DNA from 3 places in the Janibacter sp. UYMM211 genome. Region 2 is predicted to be linked to each of the others. Evidence: riboswitches for the same ligand, from Rfam matches in the RefSeq annotation. Region 2 holds a riboswitch; each other region holds the start of a gene.

What was found. A riboswitch is a leader RNA that binds a small molecule or an ion and turns the genes downstream of it on or off. The one in region 2 is predicted to bind S-adenosylmethionine.
Region 1: another riboswitch for S-adenosylmethionine. It lies ahead of ABIB53_RS08600 (aminotransferase class V-fold PLP-dependent enzyme); the one in region 2 lies ahead of ABIB53_RS11255 (putative leader peptide).
Region 3: another riboswitch for S-adenosylmethionine. It lies ahead of ABIB53_RS01210 (bifunctional o-acetylhomoserine/o-acetylserine sulfhydrylase); the one in region 2 lies ahead of ABIB53_RS11255 (putative leader peptide).

The regions. Positions count from the first base shown of each region.
Region 1 is NZ_JBEPOY010000002.1:728,038-732,270, reverse strand. Features, by position in the region: gene ABIB53_RS08610 (FtsK/SpoIIIE family DNA translocase) at 1-1,745, opposite strand, end outside; gene ABIB53_RS08605 (prepilin peptidase) at 1,873-2,517, shown strand; SAM riboswitch class IV at 2,610-2,722, shown strand; gene ABIB53_RS08600 (aminotransferase class V-fold PLP-dependent enzyme) at 2,763-4,079, shown strand; gene ABIB53_RS08595 (ribonuclease J) at 4,225-4,233, opposite strand, start outside.
Region 2 is NZ_JBEPOY010000004.1:16,801-21,033, reverse strand. Features, by position in the region: gene ABIB53_RS11265 (MATE family efflux transporter) at 1-250, shown strand, start outside; gene ABIB53_RS11260 (alanine/glycine:cation symporter family protein) at 355-2,040, shown strand; SAM riboswitch class IV at 2,181-2,296, shown strand; gene ABIB53_RS11255 (putative leader peptide) at 2,328-2,432, shown strand; gene ssuE (NADPH-dependent FMN reductase) at 2,603-3,184, shown strand; gene ABIB53_RS11245 (ABC transporter substrate-binding protein) at 3,184-4,224, shown strand; gene ABIB53_RS11240 (ABC transporter ATP-binding protein) at 4,221-4,233, shown strand, end outside.
Region 3 is NZ_JBEPOY010000001.1:268,215-272,447, forward strand. Features, by position in the region: gene ABIB53_RS01200 (hypothetical protein) at 1-747, opposite strand, end outside; gene ABIB53_RS01205 (hypothetical protein) at 744-1,067, opposite strand; gene ABIB53_RS01210 (bifunctional o-acetylhomoserine/o-acetylserine sulfhydrylase) at 1,414-2,757, opposite strand; SAM riboswitch class IV at 2,774-2,889, opposite strand; gene ABIB53_RS01215 (hypothetical protein) at 2,935-3,360, opposite strand; gene ABIB53_RS01220 (hypothetical protein) at 3,353-3,703, opposite strand; gene ABIB53_RS01225 (DNA-3-methyladenine glycosylase family protein) at 3,757-4,233, shown strand, end outside.

The DNA.
Region 1 (4,233 bases), on a different contig from region 2:
TACGCGGTGAGCTCCACGCGCTTGGGGTCCACGAGCACCATGCGCACCTCGTCGGGCGTGGCCCGCATGAGGATCGAGGTGATCATCGAGTTGACGAAGCTCGACTTGCCGGAGCCCGTCGCGCCGGCGACGAGGATGTGGGGCATCTTCGCGAGGTTGGCGATGACGTACCCGCCCTCGACGTCCTTGCCGACACCCATGACCATCGGGTGCTCGTTGGTCCGTGCGACGTCGCTGCGCAGCACGTCGCCGAGGCAGACCATCTCCTTGTCGGCGTTCGGGATCTCGATGCCGATGGCCGACTTGCCCGGGATGGGGCTGAGGATGCGCACGTCGGCCGAGGCCACGGCGTAGGCGATGTTCTTGCTGAGCGCGGTGACGCGCTCGACCTTGACGCCGGGGCCCAGCTCGACGACGTACCGGGTGACGGTGGGGCCGCGGTGGAAGCCGGTGACCTGCGCGTCGATGCCGAACTCGTCGAGGACGTTGGTCAGGGCGTCGACGACCTGGTCGTTGGCGGCGGAGCGCTCCTTGTGCGGCGAGCCGGCCTTGAGCGCCGCCGAGTCGGGCAGCGTGTAGGTGACGTCGCCGGCGAGGGCGAGCTGCTCGACGCGCTGCGGCAGCTGGGTCGTCGGGGGCGCCTGCAGCGGGGTCTTGTCCTTGGCGACCGGGGCGACGACGCCGTTGCCGGTCGAGCGCTTCTCGCCGGGGCGCGGGCCCCCCTTCGCCGGGGCCTCCGGGGCGGCGGCCTCCTCTGCCGCGGCGGCCTCGGCCGCCTTCGCGGCGTCGGACTCGGCCTTCGCGGCCCGCCGGCGGCGTGCCTTCTCCGCGGGCGAGACCTGGGCGGCCTGGTCGAAGGCGGTGTCGCCGTCGCGCTCGTCGAGCTCGTCGAAGCGGCGCTTGCGGGCGGCCTGCACGGCACGGGCGGCCGCCGGCGTGCTCTCGACCTCGTTGTGCGGCTGCGGCGGGGCGCCGGTGAAGACGGCCCGCAGGTAGGCGGCCCGGGTGGGGATCTCGTGCAGGGGCGTGCCCGTGACGAGCAGGAGCGAGAAGGTGCCGAGCAGCACGAGGATGATCGCCGTCGGCCACACGGTGAGCCCGGTGGCGAGCGGGTCGGAGGCGAGGAAGCCGACGATGCCGCCGGCGTCGCGCATCGGGCCGGCGCCGTCGGGGGGCTGCGGGATGCCGCGGGCGATGTGCGTCAGACCGCAGACCGACAGCGAGAGCAGGGCCAGGCCGAAGCCGAGCCGGGCGCTCGTCGCGTCGTCGGCGCCGCGCAGCAGGCGCCACCCGGCGAGGACGAGGACGAGCGGGAGGGCGTAGGCGACGCGGCCGAAGGTCCCTGCGGCCACGGCGTGCACGAGATCGGCGAGCCCGCCCTGCAGGCCCCACCACTCGACGGCGGCGACGACGACAGCGAGCGCGACGAGGGTGAAGCCGAGACCGTCACGACGGTGCTCGGGCTCGATCTGGCCGGCCTGGTGGCCCACCCGACGGGCACCGGCGCCGGCGGCGCCGGCGACTCCCATCCACGTGCTGCGCACGGCGGCGAGCGGGAGCGGGAGACCTCCCCCCTTCGCAGAGGTCGTGCCCGACCCCTTCGAGCCGGTGCGGCCGGAGGAGCGCGAGGAGGACCGGGCCTTGGTGCCCGTGGACCGCCCCGGGCCCTTGGTCGCGGCCGTGCGACCGGGTGCGCGGGTGGATCCCCCACGCGGGCGCGCGGGGGTGCCGTTACGTGTTGCCATGCTCGCAGGCTAGGCGATCGCCACCCCTTTCACACGTGTCACACGCGCACCAGGGCGCACCGATCCCGGGCGACGGGGGTGTGGACGGCGCCGGGGAGAGCCACCGGCGCCCGCATACCCTGCGTGCGTGCCCCATGTCCTCGTCGCGCTCGCCGTCGCGCTCGTGGGCATGCCCCTCGCGTGGAGGTGGGGCCGCTCGGGCACCTACCGACGCCCCGACGAGACGGCTCCGCTGCCCGCCCACGGGTGGCTCGTGCCGGCGGTGCCGGCGCTCGCGGCCGCCCTCGTCTGGGTCTCCCGCGACGAGCCGCTCGCCGCCGCGGCGGCGACCGCGCTCCTCGCCCCGGTCGGCCTGCTCCTGCTCGCGGTCGACGCGGACGTCCACCGGCTGCCCAACGCCCTCACGCTCCCCTTCGCGGCCGCCGTCCTCGCGCTCCTCGCCCTCGCCGCGGCGACGTCCGGGCAGTGGGACGATCTGCGTCGGGCGCTCGTCGCCACGGCGGGCGTCGGCGGTGCCTTCGTGCTCGTCAGCCTCGTCCTCGGCTCGCGCGGCATCGGGATGGGCGACGCGAAGCTCGTGCTCGCCCTCGCCCCGCTGCTCGGCTGGTACGGGTGGAGCACCCTCACCATCGGCGTGTACGCGGCCTTCGCGCTCGGCGGTGCCGCTGCGCTCGTGCTCCTCGTGCTGCGCCGGGTGGACCGGGCCACGCACCTCGCCTTCGGCCCCTACCTCGTGCTCGGGGCGGTCCTCGCGCTCCTCGTACGCGCCTGAGCACGCCCCTCCCCCGCCCAGGTCTCAGCAGACAAGACGGGGCCGGACGGGCTCGACGCCGCTCCCCGACCCGCTGCTATCGTCGCGGCCAAGGTCATGAGTGCCAGCGTCAAGCCCCGGCTCGCTGGTCGGCAACCCTCCTCCGCGGTGGGGTGCTCCGGGTGACGACCTGGCCGACGCCAGACGACGCCGGCAAGCGCGGACCCCGGCTGCCCCGAGGTCCCAGACCTCATGGGAGGCATGCCATGTCCACCACCGCTCTCGCCCCGGCCGCTGCGCCGACGCTCCCCCGCCCCGCCGAGCCGACGCTGGCGGCCGTGCACCAGCTGCGACCCCGCCCGAGCGCGCCGTCGACCCCGGCCCTCGTCTCCGACGGGCTCGTCTGCCCGCTCGAGTCCGGCGCCGAGGTGGAGTACGCGAATCTCGACCACGGGGCCTCGACCTCGGCCTTCGTCGCCGTCAAGGCCGCCGTCGACGAGGCGAGCCTCACGTACTCGTCGGTGCACCGCGGCAACGGCTACGCCTCGCGCGTGACGAGCGCGCGCTACGAGCAGGCCCGCGAGGTCGTGGCCCGCTTCGTCGGCGCGCGCGCGGACGACCACGTGATCTTCACGCGCAACACCACCGACTCCTTCAACCTCCTCGCCTCGGTCGTGCCGCAGGACGCGCAGGTCTTCGTCTTCGGCTCCGACCACCACGCGACGATCCTGCCGTGGCGCGCCGAGCAGCTCGTCCGCCTCCCCGTGCCCTCGAGCCCGGCCGAGGCGGTCTCGGTCGTCGACGCGGCGCTGCGGACCTCGCGCACCGCCGACGCGCTCGTCGTCGTCACCGGCGCGTCGAACGTCACGGGCGAGTACTGGCCGGTCGCGCAGATCGCGGCGGTCGCCCGCCGGCACGGCGCCCGGGTCGCGCTCGACGCCGCCCAGCTCGTCCAGCACCGCGCCGTCGACCTCGCGCTCGAGGAGCTCGACTACGTCGCCTTCTCGGGGCACAAGATCTACGCCCCGTACGGCGCGGGCGTGCTCGTCGGGCGCTCGGACTGGCTCGACGCCGCCGAGCCCTACCTCGCCGGGGGCGGTGCGACGGCCGCGGTCTCCGACGAGGACACGACGTGGCAGATCGGGCCCGCCCGCCACGAGGCCGGCAGCCCGAACGTCCTCGGCGCGGTGGCCCTGGCCGTCGCGTGCGAGGTCGTCGAGGAGCACCGCGAGGCCATCGCCGAGCTCGACGAGACCCTCGGGCGGGGCCTGGTCAGCCGGCTCGACGCGATCCCCGGGGTGCAGACGCACTCCATCTTCGGGCCGACGCACGACCGGGCGCCGGTCGTGACCTTCACCGTCGAGGGCCGCTCGGCGCAGGAGGTCTCTCGCCGGCTCTCCGACGAGCACGGCATCGGGGTGCGCGACGGACGCTTCTGCGCCCACGTCCTCGTCGACGCCCTCCTCGCGCGGCAGGGCTCGAGCAGCACGAGCGCGGTCCGCGCGAGCCTGGGTCTGGCGAACTCCCCCGAGCACGTCGACCGCCTCGTCGCCGCGGTCCGCTCCCTCGCCCCGCGGGGCTGACTCCCCCTTCCGCCCGCCTCCGGCTACCGACCCGGCTACGACGCAGTACTGGTCGTGATGACGACCAGTACTGCGTGGTAGCTCGGGGGGTGTGGTAGCTCGGGGGGTGTGCTAGCTCGGGGGTGCCGGGGCGAAGGGGTGCGCCTCAGGCCTC
Region 2 (4,233 bases):
CGTCTTCACCGCCGACGGCATCCTCATCGGGGCCGGCGACGGGCGCTGGCTCGCCGGGGCCTCGACGGTCGTCCTGCTCGCCTACGTCCCGCTCGTCCTGCTCGCCCGCCACCTGGGCCAGGGGCACACGGCGACCTCGGCGATGGTCGTCCTCTGGGTCGCCTTCAGCGGCTTCATGCTCGTGCGCTGGGCGACGCTGTGGTGGCGCCTGCGCAGCGACGCCTGGCTCGTCACCGGCGCCCACCGCTGACCCGGCCGCGCGGTCGCCCGCGACCCGGAACCCGGGTCACAGCCGGGCAACGTCTCGGTCTCACCCGTTGATCTGCGCCCACGACTAAGGTTGCGTGGATCGGCATGACCCCGCCACAAGCGTCGTCCGTCCTGCCCGTCCCTGCCGCTGACAGCGGTGGCCTGCGAGGATTCGAGGAGGCGGTCAACGACGTCGTCGGCCCCTTCGCCGACTGGCTGTCCTCCGTCGTCTTCTACGCCGTCCCGCTCCCCGGGGGCTCCGAGCTGCCCCTCGTCGTCCTCTGGCTCGTCGCCGCGGGCGTCATCATCACGGCCTACCTCGGCGTCGTGCAGGTGCGCGGCGCGCGGCTGTCCCTCGAGGTGGTCCGCGGCAAGTTCTCGCGCCCGGACGACCCCGGTGAGATCACGCACTTCCAGGCTCTCTCGTCGGCGTTGTCCGGCACCGTCGGCCTCGGCAACATCGCCGGCGTCGGCGCGGCTCTCGCCCTCGGTGGGGCGGGTGCGACCTTCTGGATGGTCGTCTGCGGTCTGCTCGGCATGGCGACGAAGTTCGCGGAGTGCACGCTTGGCGTGAAGTACCGCACCGTCAACCCCGACGGCTCGATCTCCGGCGGCCCCTTCAAGTACCTGCCGGTCGCGTACGGCCGGTTCGGCCGGGTCCCCGCCGCGATCATGACCGGCGCCTTCGCCATCGCGATCTTCTTCTTCGGGGTCGGCGGCGGCAACATGTTCCAGGCCAACCAGACCTTCGCCCAGGCTCGCGAGGTGACCGGTGGCGCCGACGGCTTCCTCGGCTCCGACGGGTCCGCGCTCGTCTTCGGCCTGGCCCTGGCCGCGCTCATCGGCGCGGTGATCCTCGGCGGCATCACCTCGATCGCCGCGGTGACCTCGAAGCTCGTCCCGGTCATGGGCATCGGCTACGTCGCGGCGTGCCTGCTCGTCATCGGCTCGAACATCAGCCAGGTCCCCGGCGCCCTCGGCGACATCGTCAGCGGCGCCTTCACCCCGGAGGCCGGGCTCGGCGGCCTCGTCGGCGTCCTCATCGTCGGCTTCCAGCGCGCGGCCTTCTCCAACGAGGCCGGTCTGGGATCGGCCCCGATCGCGCACTCGGCCGTGAAGACCACCCGCCCCGTCTCCGAGGGCTTCGTCGCCCTCCTCGAGCCCTTCATCGACACGGTCATCGTGTGCACGATGACCGCCCTGACCATCGTCATCGCGAACCCGCCGTCGTGGCGCGAGGGCATCGACCAGGTCAAGGCGGGTGGCGGCGCGCCCGACGGCGTGCTCCTCACCAGCGACGCCTTCGCCACCTTCCTGCCGCAGTTCCCGGTGATCCTCGCCGTCATGGTGGCGCTCTTCGCCTTCTCCACGCTCATCACGTGGAGCTACTACGGCGAGAAGGCCTGGGAGTACTTCTTCGGCCCGTCGCGGCCGAGCCTGCTCACCTACAAGCTGATCTTCGTCTCCTTCACGGTCATCGGCACGGTGCTCACCTTCGGCTCGGTGCTCACCCTCACCGACGCCTTCCTCTTCATGTGCGGCTTCATCAACCTCCTCGGGCTGTACTTCCTCCTGCCCGAGCTCAAGAGCGAGATGCGCGACTACCTGGCCGACTGGCGCAGCGGACGTCTCTACGAGCTCGGCGCCGCCGACGAGGCCGAGCTGAGCGCCATCCGCGAGGAGCAGGGCAACACCGGCGACCTGCCCCAGATGCGCACCGACTCGGCTCACGACAGCGGGCTGAGCATGGAGGAGCGCGCCCGCGGCGGGGCCCGGGCCGACGAAGACTGACACGCCCGACCCACGTCATGACGAGGACGACCCGCCGGCACACCGCCGGCGGGTCGTCCTGCGTCCGTAGGCGGTCCGAGATGCGAGACACCAATCCCTACTGTTGCGATAGGACTTGATCGCGCGCTAGGTTCCTCGCAGGTCATGAGCTCCAGCGCCAAGCCCCGGCTCGCTGGACAGCAACCCTCCATCTCGCGGTGGGGTGCTCCGGGTGAGGACCTGGCCCCTGCCGACGTGGCAGGGGCAAGCGCGAGGCCCCACGGCCTCGAGACGAGGACGGGCACCACATGAGCACCGACACGACCCGCACCACGGGCCGGCGCAGCTGCCGGCACGTCGAGCGACGGCACGTCGACCTGCTCCGCGTCAGCAGCGCGCTCTGTCGCCGCTGACGCAGCAGACGTAGCACCCCACCATCGACCGGTCGCCCCGCGGCCCGGTCAGCGTGGCGTGCCCGTCACCCCTGACCCAGCGCCCCTGGGTCGCCCGCACCCTCACCGCACCACGGCCGTCCGGTACCCGCCGACGTCCGACGACCCCCCATGCCCAGGAAGGCATCCCCATGGCTCTCGTCGCCACCATCTCGAGCAGTCCGTCGACGACATCGCGCACCGACGGCGTGCTCACCCACCTCTCGCGCTGGGTCCAGCGCGCCGGGCATCTCACCCTGCCCGTCGTCCTGCGCGACCTGCCCGCCGAGCCGCTCCTGCGAGCCGACACCACCCACCCCGACGTCGCCGCCGCGGTCGCGACGATCGCGAGCGCCGACGCCGTCGTCGTGAGCACCCCGGTCTACAAGGCGGCCTACAGCGGTCTGCTCAAGACCTTCCTCGACCTGCTGCCCCAGGACGCGCTGCGCGGCAAGGTCGTCCTGCCCGTGGCCACCGGAGGCAGCCCCGCGCACGTCCTGTCCGTCGACTACGCGCTGCGGCCGGTGCTGGCCAGCCTGGCGCCGAGCGCGATCACCCCCGGATGGTTCGTGCGGGCCGACGAGGTGCACCTGCTCGACGGCGGTGAGATCCTCCTCGACGAGTCCGCCGCCGCCCCCCTTCGCGAGGTCACCCGGGTCTTCCTCGACGGCGTCGCCGGGCGATCGCTCGTCGCGGCCGCCGACCGCGCGCACGGCGTGGAGCGGGCGGCCTGATGCGCACCACGACCCGCCGCTCCGTCCTGTCCGCCGGCGCGCTCCTCGCCCTGACGACGAGCCTGGCCGCCGGGTGCGCCCTGCCCACGAGCGACGCGCAGTCGCAGGAGGAGGGAGCGCACACGACCGTGCGCTACCAGGGCAGTGCCAACGCCGTCACCTGGCCCGAGCTCGCCGACGACCTCGGCTACCTCGATCGCGTCCAGCTCAAGTACGTCGGCGCGACGACCAGCGGCCCGCAGGACATCCAGTCCGTCGCGACCGGTCAGACCGACATCGGCGGCGCCTTCTCGGGCGCCATCGTCAAGCTCGTCGAGGCGGGCTCCCCGATCACCGCCGTCGTCAACTACTACGGCTCGGACGCGAGGTCCTACCAGGGGGTCTACGTCCGCAAGGACAGCGCCATCCGCCGGCCCCGCGACCTCGTCGGCAAGAAGATCGCGGTCAACACGCTGGGCGCCCAAACCGAGGCGGCGATCGACACGTGGCTGACGACGTCCGGGCTGTCGCAGAGCGAGATCGACCAGGTCCAGCTCGTCGTCCTGCCGCCCAACGACACCGAGGAGGCCGTCCGACGCGGGCAGGTCGACGCCGGCGCGCTCGGCGGGATCCTCCAGGACCACGCGAAGGCCCAGGGCGACATCCGTGAGCTCTTCCGCGACACCGAGGTCGTCGGACCGATCAACGGCGGGCAGTACGTGCTGCGCGACGACTTCATCGCGCAGCACCCCCAGGCCACCCGAGAGCTGACGACCGGGGTCGCGAAGGCCATCGAGTGGGCCCGCACGACGCCCCGCGCCGACGTCATCGCCCGCTTCACCCAGATCGTCGAGGCGCGCGACCGCAACGAGACGACCGCCAACCTGCGGTACTGGAAGAGCACGGGCATCCCCGCCCGCGGCGGGGTCATCAGCGACACCGACTTCACCCAGTGGTCGGACTGGCTGGAGAGCAGCGGCATCGTCGCGGCGGGCGAGCTCGACCCCTCGCAGATCTACACCAACGAGTACAACGACCTCGCGAAGGAGGGGTCGTCGTGACCTCGAGCA
Region 3 (4,233 bases), on a different contig from region 2:
CCCGTCGGCGACGAGGTACCTCGAGTCCGAGGCGATCCGGTGCCAGCTGCCGTGCCCGTAGGCCACCCGCAGGCCGGCCTGGCCGAGCGGGTCGAGCGCGGTCCCGAGGGCGAGCGGCTTGAGCAGCCCCGCCCACGGCCCCGTGAAGACCGCGCTGCGCCCGAGGTCTCGGGTGCTCTCGAGCGCGTCGTAGCCGCGCGGGTCGGCGAGATCGGTGCACACCTCGTCGAGGTCGGCGGCGAGCACGGCCTCGTCGCGCCGGGCGTCCTCGCTCGCGGCGGCGTAGGCGCTCTCGTGGGCGAGGACCTCGCGGTGGGCCTCGGCGCGTCGGGCCCGCAGCGCCTCCTCGGCCGGGTGGGGTGCGTAGAGGGCGAGCTGGCGGTCGATCTCGGCCAGGGTGCTGCACGTGCGCTCGTGCGCAGCGGCCGTGCGCTCCATCTCCTCCTGGGTGGTGCGCAGCGTCCGCGAGTAGCGGGTGATGCTCTCGCCCGCGCCGCCCATGCGCGCCCCGACCTGCCGCAGGATCACCGGGACGTCACCCACCTCGCGGGCGAAGGTCTCGCCCGACGGCGACTCCCATACCCCGTGAGTGCTCACCTGCCCGAGGAGCTCGGCGACGAGCGCGACGTTGTCCTCGACGGTCGTGAGGTCGCTGCCGAGGGCGGCGACGGCGTCGGTCGCGGCGAGGTCGACGCGGTAGGGGTCGAGCGCGAGGATGTCGCGCGCGGTCCAGTCGTAGCCGGTCACAGGGTGCCGACCTTCGTCCCGCGCTCGAAGGTCGGTGTCACCGAGCGGCGCACCATGTCGTCGGTGTCGACGTAGCAGGCGCCCGCGGAGCGGGCCAGGCGGGCGAGCGAGGTGAGCTGAGCGCACAGCGTGACCCGGGCGTGCTCGAAGTCGCCGTAGACCCGGTCGACCGCCTCCTCGGCCACCCGGTCGACGAAGCCGTGGTCGACGTCGCCCGCTCCCCGCGTCTGCGCCGACCGCTCCTCCAGGTGGGTCGCGATCTCCTCGAGCCGGTCGCCGAGCGCGGCGATCGCCTCGGCGCTGATGGTCAGCCGTGTCATCCCCGAACGCTAGGTCGACCCGCCACCCCGGCCGACCGAGTTGTCCACAGGCCCTCGTCGGTCGAGGTGCGAGGGCGCCTGCGCCCGAGCCTCGAGACCACCCGAGACGTTCGCACCTGCTCGGGTTGCAACCAGCGCTCGCGCCAACATCTCGGGAGACCACCCGAGACGTTCGCACCTGCTCGGGTTACAACCAGCGCTCGCGCCAACATCTCGGGAGACCACCCCAGACGTTCGCACCTGCTCGGGTTGCAACCAGCGCTCGCGTCGACATCTCGGGCGGGCCCAGCCCGCTGACGACGAAGGGGGGACCCACCACCGGGTGGGTCCCCCCTTCGTCATGACGTCAGCTCGCGGCGCGCTCCTGCGCCTCGCCCGCGGCCGCGGCGAAGCCCCGCTCGAGGTCGGCGACGATGTCGTCGACGTGCTCGATGCCGACGGCCAGGCGCACGAGGCCCGGCGAGACACCGGCCGCGTAGCGACCCTCGTCGCTGCCCTGGCTGTGCGTCGTCGACCACGGGTGGATCGCCAGGCTGCGCACGTCGCCGATGTTCGCGACGTGGCTGTGCAGGGTCAGCCCCTCGACGAAGCGGCGACCCGCCTCCTCGCCGCCGACGATCTCGAAGGTGAGCACGGCGCCAGCACCCTTCGGCGCGTACTTCTGCGCGAGGGCGTGGTGCTTGTGGTCGGGCAGGGACGCCCAGGTGACGTGCTCGACCTGCGGGTGACCGACGAGGAAGTCGGCGACGGCGCGCGTGTTCTCCAGGTGCCGCTCGATGCGCAGCGAGAGCGTCTCGATGCCCTGCGCGACGAGGAAGGCGTTGAAGGGCGAGACCGCCGAACCGAGGTCGCGCAGCAGCTGCACCCGCGCCTTGAGGATGAAGGACAGGTTGGCCCCGAAGGCGCTGCCGACGCCGAGGTCCGGTCCGTAGCGCAGCCCGTGGTAGCTCTCGTCCGGCTCGTTGTAGGACGGGAAGCGCTGCGGGTGCAGCGCGTAGTCGAAGGTCCCGGCGTCGACGATCGCACCGGCGATCGTCGTGCCGTGCCCGCCGAGGTACTTCGTCGCCGAGTGCACGACGACGTCGGCGCCGTGCTCGATCGGGCGCAGGACGTAGGGCGTCGCGACGGTGTTGTCGACGACGAGCGGCAGCCCGAGCTCGTGGGCGACCCCGGCGACCCCCTCGACGTCGAGGATCTCGCCGCTGGGGTTGGAGATCGTCTCGCCGAAGAAGAGCTTGGTGTTCTCCTTCGCCGCGTCGCGCCACTGCTGGAGGTCCGCCGCGTCCTGCACGAAGGTCACCTCGATGCCGTAACGGGGCAGGGTCGAGCCGAGGAGGTTGTACGTGCCGCCGTACAGCGCCGGGCTGGCCACGACGTGGTCGCCGGCCTCGGCGACGTTGAGGATGGCGAAGGTCGTCGCGGCCTGGCCGGACGCGACGAGGAGGGCGCCGACTCCCCCTTCGAGCGCGGCGATGCGCTGCTCGACGACGTCCGTCGTCGGGTTCATCAGGCGGGTGTAGATGTTGCCGAGCTCCTTGAGCCCGAAGAGGTTCGCGGCGTGCTCGGTGGAGTCGAACTGGTAGCTCGTCGTCTGGTAGATCGGCAGCGCGCGGGCGCCGGTCGTCGGGTCGGGGCTCTGCCCGGCGTGGATCTGCTGCGTCTCGAAGTGCCACGTCGTGGGGTCGGACATGAGGGTTCTCCTGGTGTCATCGCGCTTGACCGTGGGCGGGTGCTCACGGACCAGGTCGTCTCCCGGGGCACCCCACCGCGGATGGAGGGTTGCCGACCAGCGAGCCGGGGCTTGACGCTGGTGCTCTTGACCTGCGGGCAGGCTAGCCCGCGTCCTCGCGGCGCGACAGGGCGCGTCTCAGGATGTGGTGGGCGCGCCCGCCGGGGCCGTGCGGCGCAGCCACCACAGCCCGACGAAGGGGAGGACGAGCGGCAGGAAGCCGTAGCCGGAGCCGAAGTGCGACCACACCGTCTTGTCCGGGAAGAGGTCGGGCGCGAGGTAGGACAGCGCCCCGACGAGCAGGACGCCGACGGCCTCGACCGTGATCGTCGCGGAGGCGACGGGGCGCCGGTCGGTGAGCAGGGCCCACGTCGCGACGACGTAGACGAGCGCGGCGAGCGCGCTCAGCAGGTAGGCCAGCGGCGCGCGGTCGAAGTACTCGAGGACCTGGAGGGTCGAGCGGCCCGTGGCCGCGAGCGCGAGGGTGCCGTAGGCGATGACGAGGAGCAGACCGGGGCCGCTGCGCACCGGACGGCCGGTGCGCTCCCCCGTCGCCTCACGCATGGACGGTCCAGATCTGCTGGATGCGCAGGGTCATCACCGCGACGACGAGGGCGCCCCCGAGGACGGCACCCATCGCCCAGCGCGACTTCTCCTTGATGGCGAGGTACGCGAGCGCCGGCGGCACGAGCGGCAGGGTGACCGCGTACGCGGCCATCGTCGGCCCCTCGCCGGGGGTGCGGACCTGCCCCGCGACGACGCAGGCGACGACGGCCTGGACGACGAGGAGCAGCTCGACGACGGCGGCGACGAGCAGCAGCCGGTCGTCGATGACGCGGTCGAGGGCCGTGTAGGCGCCGGCGACCACGGCGAGGACGAGGGAGGCGACCAGGACGATCGTGGTCAACGGCACAAGCACGAGAGCCAAGGGTAGGGCCTGCTCCTGGGCAGGATCGACCCATGCCCGCCGACCGCGACACCCGCGAGCACGTCGGCGGCCCCGTCACGGTCGACACGACGCTCGGCTACGAGCCGCCGCTCGACTGGCAGGGGCTGCTCGACTGGTACCGCTACCACGCGCTCGACGGCGTCGAGGTCGTCGACGACGAGCGCTACCGGCTCGCGCTGGCGCTCCCTCACGGCTCGACGCTCGTCGAGCTGCGCGACGACCCGGGCCAGGACCGGCTCGCCGCCCGGCTCGAGCTCGCCGACGCCGCCGACCACGACGCGGCCGTCGCCGTCCTGCGGCGCATGCTCGACCTCGACACCGATCCCGCCGAGGTCGACGCGCACCTGCGCACGGTCCCGGTGCTCGCTCCCCTCGTCGCGCGGCGCCCGGGCATCCGGCTGCCGGGCACCCCCACCCCCTTCGAAGCGGTGCTGCGGGCGGTCACCGGTCAGCAGGTGAGCGTGGCCGCCGGGCTGACCCAGCTGCAC